3 regions of the Azohydromonas lata genome follow, and region 1 is predicted to be linked to each of the others. Evidence: predicted binding sites of a transcription regulator. Region 1 holds the regulator's gene; each other region holds the start of a gene.
The links. Region 1 encodes FNR, which switches genes on or off when oxygen is low (the NO sensors DNR and NnrR bind a similar motif). Its sites were predicted from a motif close to TTGATNNNNATCAA; they were not measured.
Positions count from the first base shown of each region.

Region 2: a site for FNR is predicted at 2,069-2,082, ahead of SM757_RS13515 (universal stress protein). Genes of this name have one in related genera too.
Region 3: a site for FNR is predicted at 2,445-2,458, ahead of SM757_RS16185 (universal stress protein). Genes of this name have one in related genera too.

Region 1 is NZ_JAXOJX010000056.1:35,592-40,030, forward strand. Features, by position in the region: gene ccoP (cytochrome-c oxidase, cbb3-type subunit III) at 1-555, shown strand, start outside; gene SM757_RS26000 (hypothetical protein) at 805-1,092, shown strand; gene SM757_RS26005 (hypothetical protein) at 1,160-1,438, shown strand; gene fnr (fumarate/nitrate reduction transcriptional regulator Fnr) at 1,520-2,257, opposite strand; gene hemN (oxygen-independent coproporphyrinogen III oxidase) at 2,434-3,843, shown strand; gene SM757_RS26020 (sulfite exporter TauE/SafE family protein) at 3,913-4,439, shown strand, end outside.
Region 2 is NZ_JAXOJX010000020.1:30,518-34,956, forward strand. Features, by position in the region: gene SM757_RS13500 (sugar phosphate isomerase/epimerase family protein) at 1-24, shown strand, start outside; gene SM757_RS13505 (TRAP transporter substrate-binding protein) at 102-1,118, shown strand; gene SM757_RS13510 (amidohydrolase family protein) at 1,165-2,016, shown strand; gene SM757_RS13515 (universal stress protein) at 2,131-2,574, shown strand; gene SM757_RS13520 (MFS transporter) at 2,619-4,187, opposite strand; gene SM757_RS13525 (LysR family transcriptional regulator) at 4,278-4,439, shown strand, end outside.
Region 3 is NZ_JAXOJX010000026.1:8,417-12,855, forward strand. Features, by position in the region: gene SM757_RS16170 (Hsp70 family protein) at 1-198, opposite strand, end outside; gene SM757_RS16175 (LysE/ArgO family amino acid transporter) at 293-898, opposite strand; gene SM757_RS16180 (LysR family transcriptional regulator ArgP) at 973-1,893, shown strand; gene SM757_RS16185 (universal stress protein) at 1,964-2,386, opposite strand; gene SM757_RS16190 (metallophosphoesterase) at 2,492-3,268, opposite strand; gene SM757_RS16195 (YecA/YgfB family protein) at 3,282-4,061, opposite strand; gene SM757_RS16200 (phosphoenolpyruvate carboxykinase (GTP)) at 4,182-4,439, opposite strand, start outside.

The DNA of each region.
Region 1 (4,439 bases):
CTTGCTCAGGACCCGGCGGCCATGGGCATCGGCGAGCGCCTGTTCGTCAACACCTGCGCCGGTTGCCACGGCTCGGATGCCCGCGGCGGCAAGGGCTTCCCCAACCTGACCGACACCGACTGGCTGTATGGCGGCTCGCACGACACCATCAAGCAGACCATCACCGGTGGCCGCCAGGGCATGATGCCCCCGATGGCCGAAGCCATCGGCGGTGGCGAGAACGTGCGCAACGTTGCCAACTACGTGCTGAGCCTCTCCGGCAGCCCGCATAACGCGGTCTACGCCCAACTGGGCAAGGAGAAGTTCACCACCGTGTGCGCGGCCTGCCACGGCGCCGACGGCAAGGGCAACCAGGCCATGGGCGCTCCCAACCTGACCGACAAGGTCTGGCTGCACGGCTGGGGCGAGCAGGCGATCATGAACATGGTCAACAACGGCAAGACCAACGTCATGCCGGCCCATGCTTCGCGCCTGAACCCCGAGCAGATCCACGTGCTGGCTGCCTATGTGTGGAGCCTGTCCAACAAGGGCGGCGCCGCCACGCCGGCGCAGTAATCGCCAGCGGTGTTTGGCGGGGGGCTCATGTCCGCATAAGCGGCCACCCCGCCAAACCAAAGGAAAAAGCGCGCGCCAAGCCGGTTTCGGCTCTGGCGCGCGATGTCTTTTGGGGGCGGCGGCATGGGCCTGGGGCGGCTTGACGGCTCGGGCCCGCGCCGTGCTCCCTCTGTTTTCATTTCCACGTTCGTCGTGCCGTGTCGGCCCTCCGGCCGGCGCGGTGCCCGTGAACCGAGGCAGTATTCCCTGATGGACCGCAAGACCGACAAACAGGCCGGCAATGGCCAGCGCGTGCCGTGGTGGCGCGTGCGCATGATGTGGCTGGTGGTGGGTGGCCCGTTGGCCGTGGTGGTGGCGGCCCTCGTCACCGCCGTCATCGCCATCCGTGGAGCGGACGTGGTCATAGGCTCCGGCGCGGCGCCGCAGTCGCAGCAGCCCGCGGAAGATTCCTCAGGCGACATGCGCCCCGCCATAGAGGCGCGCAACAAGGCAGCTGCCGAAGCCGCCGCAGTCGGAGCCTCTTCGGCTCAACGCTAGCTCCGGGTCAACGCTAGGACGGGGCAGGGCGGCCGCGCGCAAGAATGGCCGCCAGGAGGTGATCGACATGACGACAACCCCTCGTGCCCAAGCGGTGATGCTGGTGGCCTGGCCTTCGTTCCTGATGGCCGCGGTGCTGGAGATGCTGGTGTTCGCGCTGGTGGATCCGCACGACCTGCTCGGTGCCGGTGCCATACCGGCCGAGCTCACGCCTACCGGCGTGTACTCGCTGGCCTTCTTCCTGTTCTGGGCCGTGATCGCCGCGGCCGGCGCCCTGGGCCACTGGCTGGGTACCCCGCCCAACGCGATCGACGCCGGCCACATGCACGGCGTCCATGGCCACTGAAAGACCGTTTCCACGGCCGAAGACGGCAACAAAAATGGCGCCCGCGGGCGCCATTTTTATTTGAAGCCGTAGGGCGGGCCGTCAGCAGGCGGCGCCGTTGACCAGCTTTTGCAGGCCGTCCTGGTTCACGATGCGAATCTGGCGCTGCTTCACTTCGAGCAGGCCTTCTTCCTGGAACTTGGAGAAGGTGCGGCTCACCGTTTCCAGCTTCAGGCCCAGGTAGCTGCCGATTTCCTCGCGCGTCATGCGCAGGATGAGCGAGGAGGCTGAGAAACCGCGTGCCTGAAGGCGCTGCGTGAGGTTCAGCAGAAAGGCCGCCAGGCGCTCTTCGGCGCGCATGCTGCCCAACAGCAGCATGACGCCATGATCGCGAACTATTTCACGGCTCATGATCTTGTGAAGCTGGCGCTGCAGGTCAGAGAACTCGCGCGAGAGCTCTTCGAGCTGGCCGTAGTGGATGACGCAGACCTGGGAATCTTCCAGCGCCACGGCGTCCACCGTGTGGCGGTCGCTGCCGATGCCATCCAGGCCCAGCAACTCGCCGGCCATTTGGAAGCCCGTGACCTGATCGCGGCCATCCTCAGCCGAGACGCAGGTTTTGAAGAAGCCCGTGCGCACCGCGTAGAGCGACTGGAAGACGTCGCCGGCGCGGAACAGCGTGTCACCGCGCACCACCGAGCGCCGCGTGGCCACCATGGTGTCCAGCTGCTCCAGGTCCGTGCGCGACAGGCCCACCGGCAGGCACAGCTCACGCAGGTTGCAACTGGAGCAGGCGACCTTGAAAGGTTCAGAGCGAATGGGCGGCAGAGTGCTGTTCATGTTGCATCGCGATGCCGTGGCGGCACATCCGGCCGCCTGGGCGCAGGTTTCTTCAGGAGAGTCAGCGGTCTTCAACATGATATGCCTCAATCACTGGCGCCATTCTTGGCGGCGCCTCAACTTGCCGACTTGAGGCACATCAAGCTCTTGTGTCCCGGGTTTGGCAAAGTGTCGCCATGCTACGCGATACATCCGCCCCCGGGCCCATCCTGACCGAAAGCTTGCTCCAGCGACTGGACGTGCCGGGGCCTCGCTACACCTCCTATCCAACCGCGGACCGCTTCGTCGAGGCGTTTGGACCGGTGGAGTACGCACAGGCCCTGGAGCAACGCGCACAAGGCGCCACGGTGGGCGGCACGCCCCCGCTGTCCCTTTACGTCCATATCCCGTTCTGCGAGTCGGTCTGCTACTACTGCGCCTGCAACAAGGTCATTACCAAGCATCACGAGCGGGCCGAGGAGTACATCCAGGCTCTGGAAGCCGAGATCGGCCTGCACGTGGCGGTGCTGGGCAAGGGCCAGTCGGTGTCGCAGCTGCATTTCGGCGGCGGCTCGCCGACCTTCCTGTCCGACGCCGAGATCGAGCGCCTGATGGCGGCCATGCGTTCGGCCTTCCGCATTGCGCCGGGTGCGGAGATCTCCATCGAGGTGGATCCGCGCACGGTCACCACCGAGCGGCTGCAGAACCTGGCCCGCATGGGCTTCAACCGCCTGAGCTTCGGCGTGCAGGACTTCGATCCCGAGGTGCAGAAGGCCGTGCACCGGGTGCAGTCTTTCGAGAGCGTGCACGAGCTGGTGGTCAGCGCCCGCGCACTGGGCTTCGAGTCGCTGAACGTGGACCTGATCTACGGACTGCCCAAGCAAACGCCCGCGTCCTTCGCCCGCACGGTGGAGCTGGTGGGCGAGCTGCGGCCGGACCGCATCGCGCTGTATGCCTACGCGCACCTGCCCCAGCGCTTCAAGCCGCAGCGCCGCATAGACCCCGAGCAACTGCCGCCGCCGGGCGACCGCGTGCAGATGCTCGGTGGCGCCATCCAGGGCTTCCTGGGTTTTGGCTACACCTACATCGGCATGGACCACTTCGCGCTGCCCGGCGACACCCTGGCTGCGGCCAAGCGCCAGGGACGGCTGCACCGCAACTTCCAGGGCTACAGCACGCAGCCGGACTGTGACCTCATAGGCCTGGGCGTGTCCTCTATTGGCCGCATGGGCGCCACGTACAGCCAGAACGCCAAGACGCTGCCGGAGTATTACGACGCCGTGCGCCAGGGGCATTTCCCCATCGTCCGTGGCCTGGCGCTCACGCGCGATGACCTCGTGCGCCGGGCGGTCATCATGGCGCTGATGTGCCAGGGCCGCGTGGAGTTCGAGTCCATCGAGCTGGCGCACCTGGTGAACATGCGCGAGTACTTCGCCGCGGAGCTGGAGTCGCTCAAGCCGCTGGTGGAGATGGGCCTGGCAGAGCTGGAGTCCGACGCCATCCAGGTGACGCCGCGCGGCTGGTACTTCGTCCGCGGCGTGGCCATGGTGTTCGACCGGCATTTGCGTGCCGATAAGACGCGCGAGCGCTTTTCCCGGATCATTTAAGGCTTCGCTTCGAGCTCCCCGCAGTACCCGCGCCTGTTTTTTTCTCCGGTCATGGATGCAGCCCTCGTCTTGAGCGCCCTGTTGATGGGCCTGGCCGGATCGCCCCACTGCGTGGCCATGTGCGGCGCGGCCTGTACCGCGCTGGCCGGCCGCTGTGGTGGTGCGCGGCCGCAGCAGGCGCTGCTGGGTTTTCACCTGGGCCGTTTGCTGGGCTACGCGGCCGCGGGTGCGGTGGCGGCGGGTAGCGTCACGCTGCTGGCACGGTTTTCACAGCTCACGCCGGCGCTGCGTCCGCTGTGGACGCTGGTGCACGTGGCCGCACTGGGCCTGGGCCTGTGGCTGCTGATCAAGGGGCGGCAACCGCAGTGGCTGGAGAACTTGGGCCGCGGCACGCGGCTGGCGCCCGCGGTGGCAGCCGGGCAGGGCGGCACGTCCTCCGGCGGCTGGCAGCCCATGCTGGGTCCGGTCAAGGCCGGCCTGGCCGGCACGGCCTGGGTGGCTTGGCCCTGTGGGCTGCTGCAGTCGGCGCTGGTGGTGGCTGCGCTTGGACAGCATGCGGCTTCCGGGGCGTCCATCATGGCGGCCTTCGCAGTGGG
Region 2 (4,439 bases), on a different contig from region 1:
GCACTGCTGGCCGGCGTGGATTGAGCCGCGGAAGCTGCAGATCCATTCCAAGAACGCAAAACCGCAAGACCACAAGACCGACATCCCACAGGAGACAAGCCATGAACACCCTCACCCGCCGTGCCGCACTGGCCGTGGCCGCCGCGCTGGCGCTGGCCGGCGCCGCGACGTCCGCCGGCGCGCAGGTGCGCGAGCGCACCATCAAGTTCGCCTACCTCAACCAGGCGGGCCACCCGCAGGACTTGGGCGCCAAGCGCTTTGCCGAGCTGGTGGAAAAGGCCTCCGGCCAGAAGATGCACGTGAAGCTGTTCCCGGGCGGCGTGCTGGGCGGCGACCTGCAGAACGTCTCCGCGGTGCAGGGCGGCACGCTGGAGATGACCAACCTGAACGCCGGCATCCTGTCCTCGCACGTCAAGGAGCTGGGCGTCTTCGACGTGCCCTTCCTGTTCAACGGCCCGGCCGAGGCCGATGCCCTCAGCGACGGCCCGCTGGGCCAGAAGCTGCTGGGCATGCTGGCCGACAAGGGCATGGTGGGCCTGGGCTACTTCGACCTGGGCTTTCGCAACCTGACCAACAACAAGCGGCCCATCAACAAGGTCGAGGACATCGCGGGGCTCAAGATCCGCGTCATCCAGTCGCCCATCTACGTGGACCTGTTCAATGCCCTGGGCGCCAACGCCACGCCCATGCCGTTCCCGGAGGTGTACAGCGCGCTGGAGCAGGGGGCCATCGACGGGCAGGAGAACCCCTTCACCACCATCAAGGCCTCGCGCTTCAACGAGGTGCAGAAGTACCTGACCGTCACGCGCCACATCTACAACCCCATGGCGCTGCTGTTCAGCAAGAAGGTCTGGGACGGCTACAGCGCCGAGGAGAAGAAGATCGTCACCGACGCCGCGGCGGCCGCCATCCAGTACCAGCGCCAGGTGTCGCGCCAGCAGGCCGACGCGGCCCTGGCCGAGCTGAAGAAGGGCGGCATGCAGGTGACGGAGCTGTCGCCGGCCGAGGTGGAGAAGATGCGCGCCAAGGCCAAGCCGGCCATAGACAAGCTGGCCGAGAAGGTTGGGCCGGAAACGGTCAGGGAGGCCTACGCCGAGCTGGCCAAGCTGCGCAAGTGAGTCTTCTTGGGGGCCGGCTGGCCGGGTGGGACGCAAGGGAGCCGACATGACAAGCGAAACCGCCGTGTTGAATGCGGCGCCCGCCGGCTGGGTGGACTGCCACGTGCACGTCTTCGACCCGGACCGCTTTGCCTACGCTTCTGACACCTTCTACAGGCCCGCGGGCGCCGAGATCGGCACGGCCGCGCAACTGGGCCGGCTGCTCGATGCCCACGGCTTCAGCCATGCCCTGCTGGTTGGGCCCAACTCCGGCTACGGGCTGGACAACCGCTGCCTGCTCGATGCGCTGGCCCAGGGCGCGGGCCGCTACAAGGGGGTGGCCGTGGTGCGCAACGACGCCGGCCGCGACGAGTTGCAGGCGCTGCAGGCGGCCGGTGTCGTCGGCGTGGCCTTCAACGCCGCGCTGCTGGGCACGTCGGCCTACCGCGACGCCGCCCCGCTGCTGCAGCGGCTGCGCGACCTGGGCCTGTGGGCCCAGGTGCAGGTGCAGGGCGACCAGCTGGTGGAGATGGCGCCCCTGCTGCGCGACAGCGGCGCGCGGCTGCTGTTCGACCACGCGGGCCGGCCTGACCCGCAAGCCGGCGTGGGCCAGGCGGGCTTCCAGGCGCTGCTGGCGCTGGCGGACACGGGGCGGGCCTGCGTCAAGCTCTCCGGCCTGGCCAAGTTCTCGGCGCAGCCGCATCCGCACGGGGATGCCCGGCCTTTCGTGCAGGCGCTGCTGGCCGCGTTTGGCCCGCAGTCGCTGGTGTGGGCGTCGGACTGGCCCTTCCTGCGTGCGCCCGCGCGCATCGACTACGGCCCGCTGCTGGCCTTGTGGGAGGCCTGGGTGCCGGATGCGGCCACGCGCCAGGCGCTGTGGTGCGACACGCCCAGGCGCCTGTTCGGGTTTGGCCGCTGAGCCGGGCCTGCGCCACGGAAAAACGGCGGCAACGGGCTGGCGGCATGACAACTTGATGGACATCAATCCCCGGGCGGCTCCGCGCACCTACGCTGTAAGCACGAGGTAACCCACATGTACAAGCACCTTTTCGTTCCCGTTGACGGTTCCGAGCTTTCCCACCGCGCCATGCAAGGCAGCATCGCCCTGGCCCAGCAATTGGGCGCGCGCATCACGGGCTTCGTGGTCGAGCCGGAAATCAGCCTGTCGCTGGTGAGCCCCGATGCGGCGGCCTACGCCGAGCGCGTGCGCCACCACGAGGATGAGAACCAGAAGCACGCCAAGGCGCTGCTGCGCCAGTTCGAGGAGCGCGCGGTGGCGGCCGGCGTGGAGTTCAGCGGCCACTCCGTCGAGTCCGGCGCCGTGGACGACGCCATCACCGGCGAGGCCGAGCGCCTGGGCTGCGACATGATCGTCATGGTCACCCACGGCCGCGGCGCGTTGGGCGAGTTCCTCTTCGGCTCGCACACCAAGCACGTCATCTCCAACAGCAAGCTGCCGGTGCTGGTGCTGCACTGAGAGCAGCCCTGGGCGCCCGTCCTGCGCGGGCGCCGCCGCCGCGCTTACTTCAGCGAGCGCTGCGCCACCGCCACCGCGGCCACCAGCAGGCAGCCCAGGGCCAGCGCGCCCAACAGATCGCCCGCCGCGGCGCGCAGCGCCAGGGCGTGCGCATCGGCTGACGCCAGCGCGGGCGCGGACGCCTGCAGCGCCGCCTCGCTGCCGTGCTGCAGTTGCAGCACCGTCAGCCCCGCGCCCAACGCGTTGACGATCTCGCGCACGATGCTCTTGAACGCGTAAGCGTGCGCGAAGTCCTCGGTGGGCATTTCCACGAAGGTCATCATGGCCACCTGCAGCAGCGCCAGCACCGGCATGGCGCCCTGCAGCAGCAGTCCCGCCAGTGCCCAGGCGGGCGCCGCGCCGTCGGCATGCGCCGCCTGCGCCATCAGCGCGAAAGCGGCGGCCAGCCCAACGTAGCCCAGCGCGATGTAGCGGCGCTTGCGCATCACCCGCGGCAGCGACAGGTGGAACACCACCACCGCCACCACCGACACCGCCCCGCCCAGCGACAGCAGCGCCCCGGCCTGCGGCAGCGGCATGTGCAGCCCCTGCACCAGCAGCGCCGGCACGGCGTAGTTCCAGGCGCCGTTCACCAGGTAGAAGAGGCCGTAGAAGGCCAGGCCCGCCAGGTAGCGGCGGCTGGCCAGCCGCCGCGGGTCCAGCCAGGGGTCGGGGTGGCGGTGAAAGCGCCGCAGCGCCGCCACGAGCAGCGCCAGCCCGGCCAGCGCCCAACCGGCCAGCAGCGGGGCTTGGGCCGGCGCGAAGTGGCGCAACTGCTCCAGCGCGTGCACCAGCAGCAGCGCGCCCAGGGAAAAGGCGGCCACGCCCGGCCAGTCCAGCGAGCCCATCGGCGTGCCCATGGGCGCGGTTGCCGGCGCGGCCCCGTGTGCGTCCACCGGCGCACCCGTGCGCACCTGCGATGGCGCGCCCGCGCCGCGCCGCGGAAACAGCAGCCACACCAGCGGCAGCAGCAGCACGGCCAGCCCTGCCTGCAGCAGGAACAGCAGCGGCCAGCCGTGGCGCGCCATCAGCGTCGCCGTGACCCAGGGCGCCAGCGCCACCAGCGTGAAGTTGGCCAGTCCGAAACCCCAGAACAGCGACAACCGCTCGCGCGGCTGCGCGCTGTACTGCGCCAGGATGCGCGCCGCGGCGAACAGCCCGCCGCCGCCCAAACCCTGCAGCGCGCGCGCCGCCACCAGCAGCCCAAGCGAGGGCGACGCCGCGCAGGCCAGCGAGCCGGCCGCGAACACCGCCAGGCTGGCCAGCGTGAAGCCGCGCCAGCTCACGTGCGCGGCCGCGCGCACCAGCACCAGGTTGGCCACGACCGCCGCGCCCGCGTAGGCGGTGAACGCCCACAGGAAGTCGCGCGCCGCGGCGTGCAGGCCCACCTGCACCTGCGTGCCGGCCATGGCGATGAGGATGGAGCCCACGATGTCCAGCGACGCCACCAGCCCAAGCACCGCGCCGAAGGCGTACACGCGCCAGGCGGCCCAGTGCGGATGCGCCGACAGCAGCGGCGGCCGCACCAGCGCGGCGGACGGGGACGAGGGCAGGACGGACGGCGTGAACTTCATGCCGGGATGTTGCATTGTTCGGCCGGCGGCATAAAGAGGCGTTGGTGAACGCAGTGTTCAAGTGATTGGACAATCTGGACAATAGGCCGCATGAACTGGAACGACTGGTATGCCTTTGCCGTGGTGGCACGCTGCGGCAGCTTCACGCGCGCCGCCGAGCAGCTGGACTGGCCCAAGTCCTCGGTGAGCCACGCGGTGGCGCGGCTGGAGCAGGCGCTGGGGGCGCGGCTGATGGAGCGCAGCACGCGGCGG
Region 3 (4,439 bases), on a different contig from region 1:
GGCGGCGATGGCCGCGCGGCCGTAGTGCAGCTCGGGGCCGGCCGCCGAGTCGGGGTCCACCGCGTAGAACACGGCGGTGGGCATGGTGGGCTGAGGCCCCTCCAGCGCCACCAGCCGCGTGGCGCCCGCGGCGGCGGCCTGGTCAGGCACGGCCACGGCGGAGTTGGAGGTGCCGAAATCGATGGCGCAGAAGGACATGGGCACTCGCGCAGCGCCGCAGGGGCGCCGGAAAAAAGGGCGCGATTGTAGGCGCGCCCTTCTCAACCGCGGCCCGCGCGGGCCTTCGCCCGGCTCAGACCGCCAACAATTGCCAGGCCACGGCCCCCATGGCCAGCGCCACCAGGGCGTCCACGCAGCGCCAGGTGCGCGGCTGCGCGAGCTTGGGCGCCAGCGCCGCCGCGCCAAAGCCCAGCGCCGTGAACCACATCACCGAGGCCGTGGACGCGCCCGCGGCGAAAACGGCCGGTTGCGCCTGCTGCGCGCCCAATGCGCCGATGAGCAGCACCGTGTCCAGCCAGACATGCGGATTCAGCCAGGTCAGCGCCGCCGTGGTCAGCAGCACGCCGGCGCGGCTCTGCGAGGCGCCGCCCGCGGCCAGCGCGCTGTCCCCCCGCCAGGCGCGCCGCGCGGCGTTCCAGCCGAACCACAGCAGGTACAGGGCGCCTGCCCAGCGCAGCGGCGCCATCAGCGCGGGCGCCTCGCGCAGCAGCCCGCCCAAACCCAGCACGCCGGCGAAGACCAGCACCGCGTCGGACAGCGCGCACAGCGCCACCACCGGACCAACGTGGGCGCGCAGCAAGCCCTGGCGCAGGACGAAGGCGTTCTGCGCGCCAATCGCGACGATCAGGCCGGCCATCGAGAGCCAGCCCTGGACGAAGACGGAAGTTGAAACAGTCATGCCGCACATTGTCGAAAGCCTGGGCTCGCGCATGAAGCTGATTTAATGAAACTCCGCCTTCATCAGAACAGCTTATGGACAACCTGGACTCCGCCGCACTGGACTGCCTGGCCGCGCTGGCCGACGAGGGCAGTTTCGAAGGCGCCGCGCAGCGCCTGGCGGTGACGCAATCGGCCGTGTCGCAGCGGCTGCGCGTGCTGGAATCCCAATTGGGCCGGCCGCTGGTGGTGCGCGCGCGCCCGCTGCGCCTCACGCCCGCGGGCCAGGTGCTGCTGCGGCTGGCCCGGCAGTGGCAGGCGCTGCGGGTGGATGCCGCGGCCGAGCTGGGCCTGCCGCTGCCGCGCTTGAAAATGCCCATTGCCGTCAACGCCGACAGCCTGGCGACCTGGGTGTTGCCGGCGCTGGACGCGCTGGTGCAGCAGGAGGAAACGCTGGCGCTGGAGCTGCTGGTGGACGACCAGGCGTTCACGCAGGAGTGGCTGCGCGATGGCTCGGTGTTGGGCTGCGTGAGCACGGGCCGCGAGCCGCTGCGCGGCTGCAGCGCGCAGGCGCTGGGCGTCATGCCCTATGGCGCCTTCGTGAGCCCCGCCTTCCTGGCGCAGCGGCTGCCGCAGGGCCTGCACGAGGGCAACGTGGCGGCCATGCCTTTCATCGTCTTCAACCGCAAGGACGACATGCACCAGCGCTGGGTGGAACGGGCGATGGACCTGCGCGCGCCGCGCCTGCTGGAGCGCCACGTCCCCTCCAGCGAGGCCTTCATGCAGGCCACGCTCATGGGATGGGGCATCGGCGTGCTGCCGCTGCTGCAGGTGCGCGCGGCGCTGGAGCGCGGCGAGTTGGTCGCGCTGCGGCCGCAGGCACAAGTGCCTGTGGCGCTGTACTGGCACCAGTGGACGCTCAAGGCACCCTCGGCCGCGCCGCCGCTGCTGGACCGCATAGGCCAGGCGCTGCTGGCCCAGGCGCGGTGCGACCTGGAGCCCCCGCCTGCGGCATAGAAAAAGCGCCCCGGAGGGCGCTTTGGCGAGGCGCCGCAGCGGGCGCCGGACGGTGCCGTTGAAACGCTTTTCAGCGCACCAGCAGCACGGGCGTCTTGCAATGCGCCATGACCTTGGTGGCGACGGAGCCCATCACCAGGTTGCCCAGGGCGCTGTGGCCGTGCGAGCCCATGATCAGCAGGTCGAACTGGCCCTTGTCGGCGAGGCCGGCGATGTGGTCGGCGGCATGGCCCACCTTGCTGACGTACTCGATGGCCACGTCCTTCTTCTTGAAGAAGGCGCGGATGGGCTTGAACACCTTGTCGGCCTCGCTGTCGTAGTAGGCCTTGACCACGTCCTTGTCCAGCGCGGCTGCGGCGCGCGGCGGCACCGCGGGCACCACGTGCAGCAAGGTGTACTGGTGCGACCCGGAGAGCCACTCCTCGTGCTCCGCCAGGTAGGCCAGCATGTGCTTGGTGTAGGGGCTGCCGTCGACGGGAACGAGGATCTTCATGTGCTGCCTTCCAGGGGGTATTGGAAAGGCCAGTGTCGCACGCACTCCTCGGGGCGCCTTGTCCAAAGTCAAGGCGCACGCCGCGCGTGCGCCCACGGCCGGGGCCTACAGCTCTATGAGGCGCAACGGGTCAAAACCGTCCGGCTCTCCCTTGTTGGCCGTGCCGCGGGCCTGGCTGACCACGCGGGTGTGCCGACCGTCGGGGTGCTCCACCACGTAGTCGTGGCGCAGGTGCACGTGGCCGTGCAGCCACAGGTCCACGCCGGGGAAGAGGTCGTCGTCGGCGTTGCAGAAGCTCGCCGTGCTGGCCTGGCGGCCGTAGCGCGGGTCGGCGCTGCGCAGGCTGGGGGCGAAGTGCGTCACCACCACGGTGGCGTCCCAGCGCCCCTCGGCCGGCTCGGCCAGCTCCTGCTCCAGCCACTGGCGGCACAGGAGGCCCTCCTCGCGCACCGCGGCGGCGTCGAACACCGCGCCGCCGCGCGTGGACTGCTGCACCCGCGCGAAGTAGCCGCCCGCGCGCTGCGCCTTGGTGCGCTGCAAGGCGCCGAAGACTTCGAAGTCGCTCCAGCGCACCGTGCCCACGAAGCGCACGCGGCGTCCGTCGGCAGCGGTCCAGACGAGGCGCTCGCGCTCCAGCAACGTGAAACCCAGCTCGGCGCAGCGCGCGCGCAGGCCGGTCCAGGCCTCGTCCATGTCGCGGCGGTCGAACTCGTGGTTGCCGGCCACGAAGATCACCGGCACCGGCCAGTGGGCGAACAGTTCCAGCCCCTTCCAGCGGCTGTCCAGGTCGCCGGCCAGCACCAGCAGCTCCGCGCCCGGGGCGGGCTGCGGAGTGAACGACTCGGTTTCGAGATGCAGGTCGGAGAGCAGCTGCAGCCGCATGCGCTTGCTCAGCTCAGGCCTTGCCGTGGCACTGCTTGAACTTCTTGCCGCTGCCGCAGGGGCAGGGGTCGTTGCGGCCGACCTTGGGCGCGTCGCGGCGCACCTGCTGCACGGCGTAGCGCTGGTCCTGGGTCAGGTCCCACAGCTCGGCCACGGCCATGATGAGGTCGTCGATGGCCTCGTCCACGCTGGCCAGGGGCAGTTCCTTGTCCATGGTGGAGAGCACCTCGCGCTCCTCGTCGGACTGCGCGGGCAGGTGCCGGAAGATGCGCGCCAGCGTGAGGTCCACGGCGTCGTCGTCGGACTCCATGAGCGCCGGGAAGCACAGCGTGGCGTGCTGGAAGCCGGCCACCCAGGGCATGAGCGGGCGGGAGGTTTCCGGCAGCGACGCCTGCAGCGCCTTGGCGTCGTCCACGGCCTGCTGCTCGTACTCGCTCAGCGGCACGTCCGGCTCGGCAGCCTCGCCCTCTTCTTCCGGCACGTCCGGGTCGAGGATGATGGGATCGAAACCGCCGTCCTCGGCCAGGGCGCGGTTGAGCGCCTCGTAGCGGCGGCGGATGAGCGTGGTGCAGCGCTCCAGCCAGGCGCCGTCCACGTCGGCGGGCAGCGGCTGCTGCTCGATGTCGAAGATGGGCGGCAGCCAGTCGGCCTCGTCCAGCAGCTGCGGCTGCACCAGCACGCCGCAGAGGTAGCCATCGAGCATCACCACGTCCAGCGGCTGCAGGTCTTCGGGGGCGGCTGCGAGGAGCTCGTCGAGCTCGCCGAGCTCCTGGTCGGTCAGGTCTTGTTTCATGGTTGGGATTGTCGGCGATGGCGCCGCCACGGCCGGCAAAGGGCCGGCGGCGCCGTCAAAAACGCAAAAAGGCCCGCGCGGGGCGGGCCTTCAGAGCGGGGCAAATGCCGCGCCGGGGGCTCAGGCGGCCAGGTGCTGCTCCAGGCGGGCCTTGGCGGCGGCCAGCTCGGCGGGCAGGTGGCTCTTGAGCATTTCGAACAGCTCGTCGTGCAGCTTGATCTCGTGCTGCCAGGCCTCGCGGTCGATGCTGGTGACGCTGTCGAACTGCTCGCGCGAGAAGGCGAGGCCCGTCCAGTTCAGGTCCTCATAGCGCGGCGTGGTGCCGAAGAGGTGCTCCTCGCCCGCCGGGGCGGTGCCGTCCACGCGGCCCAGGATCCA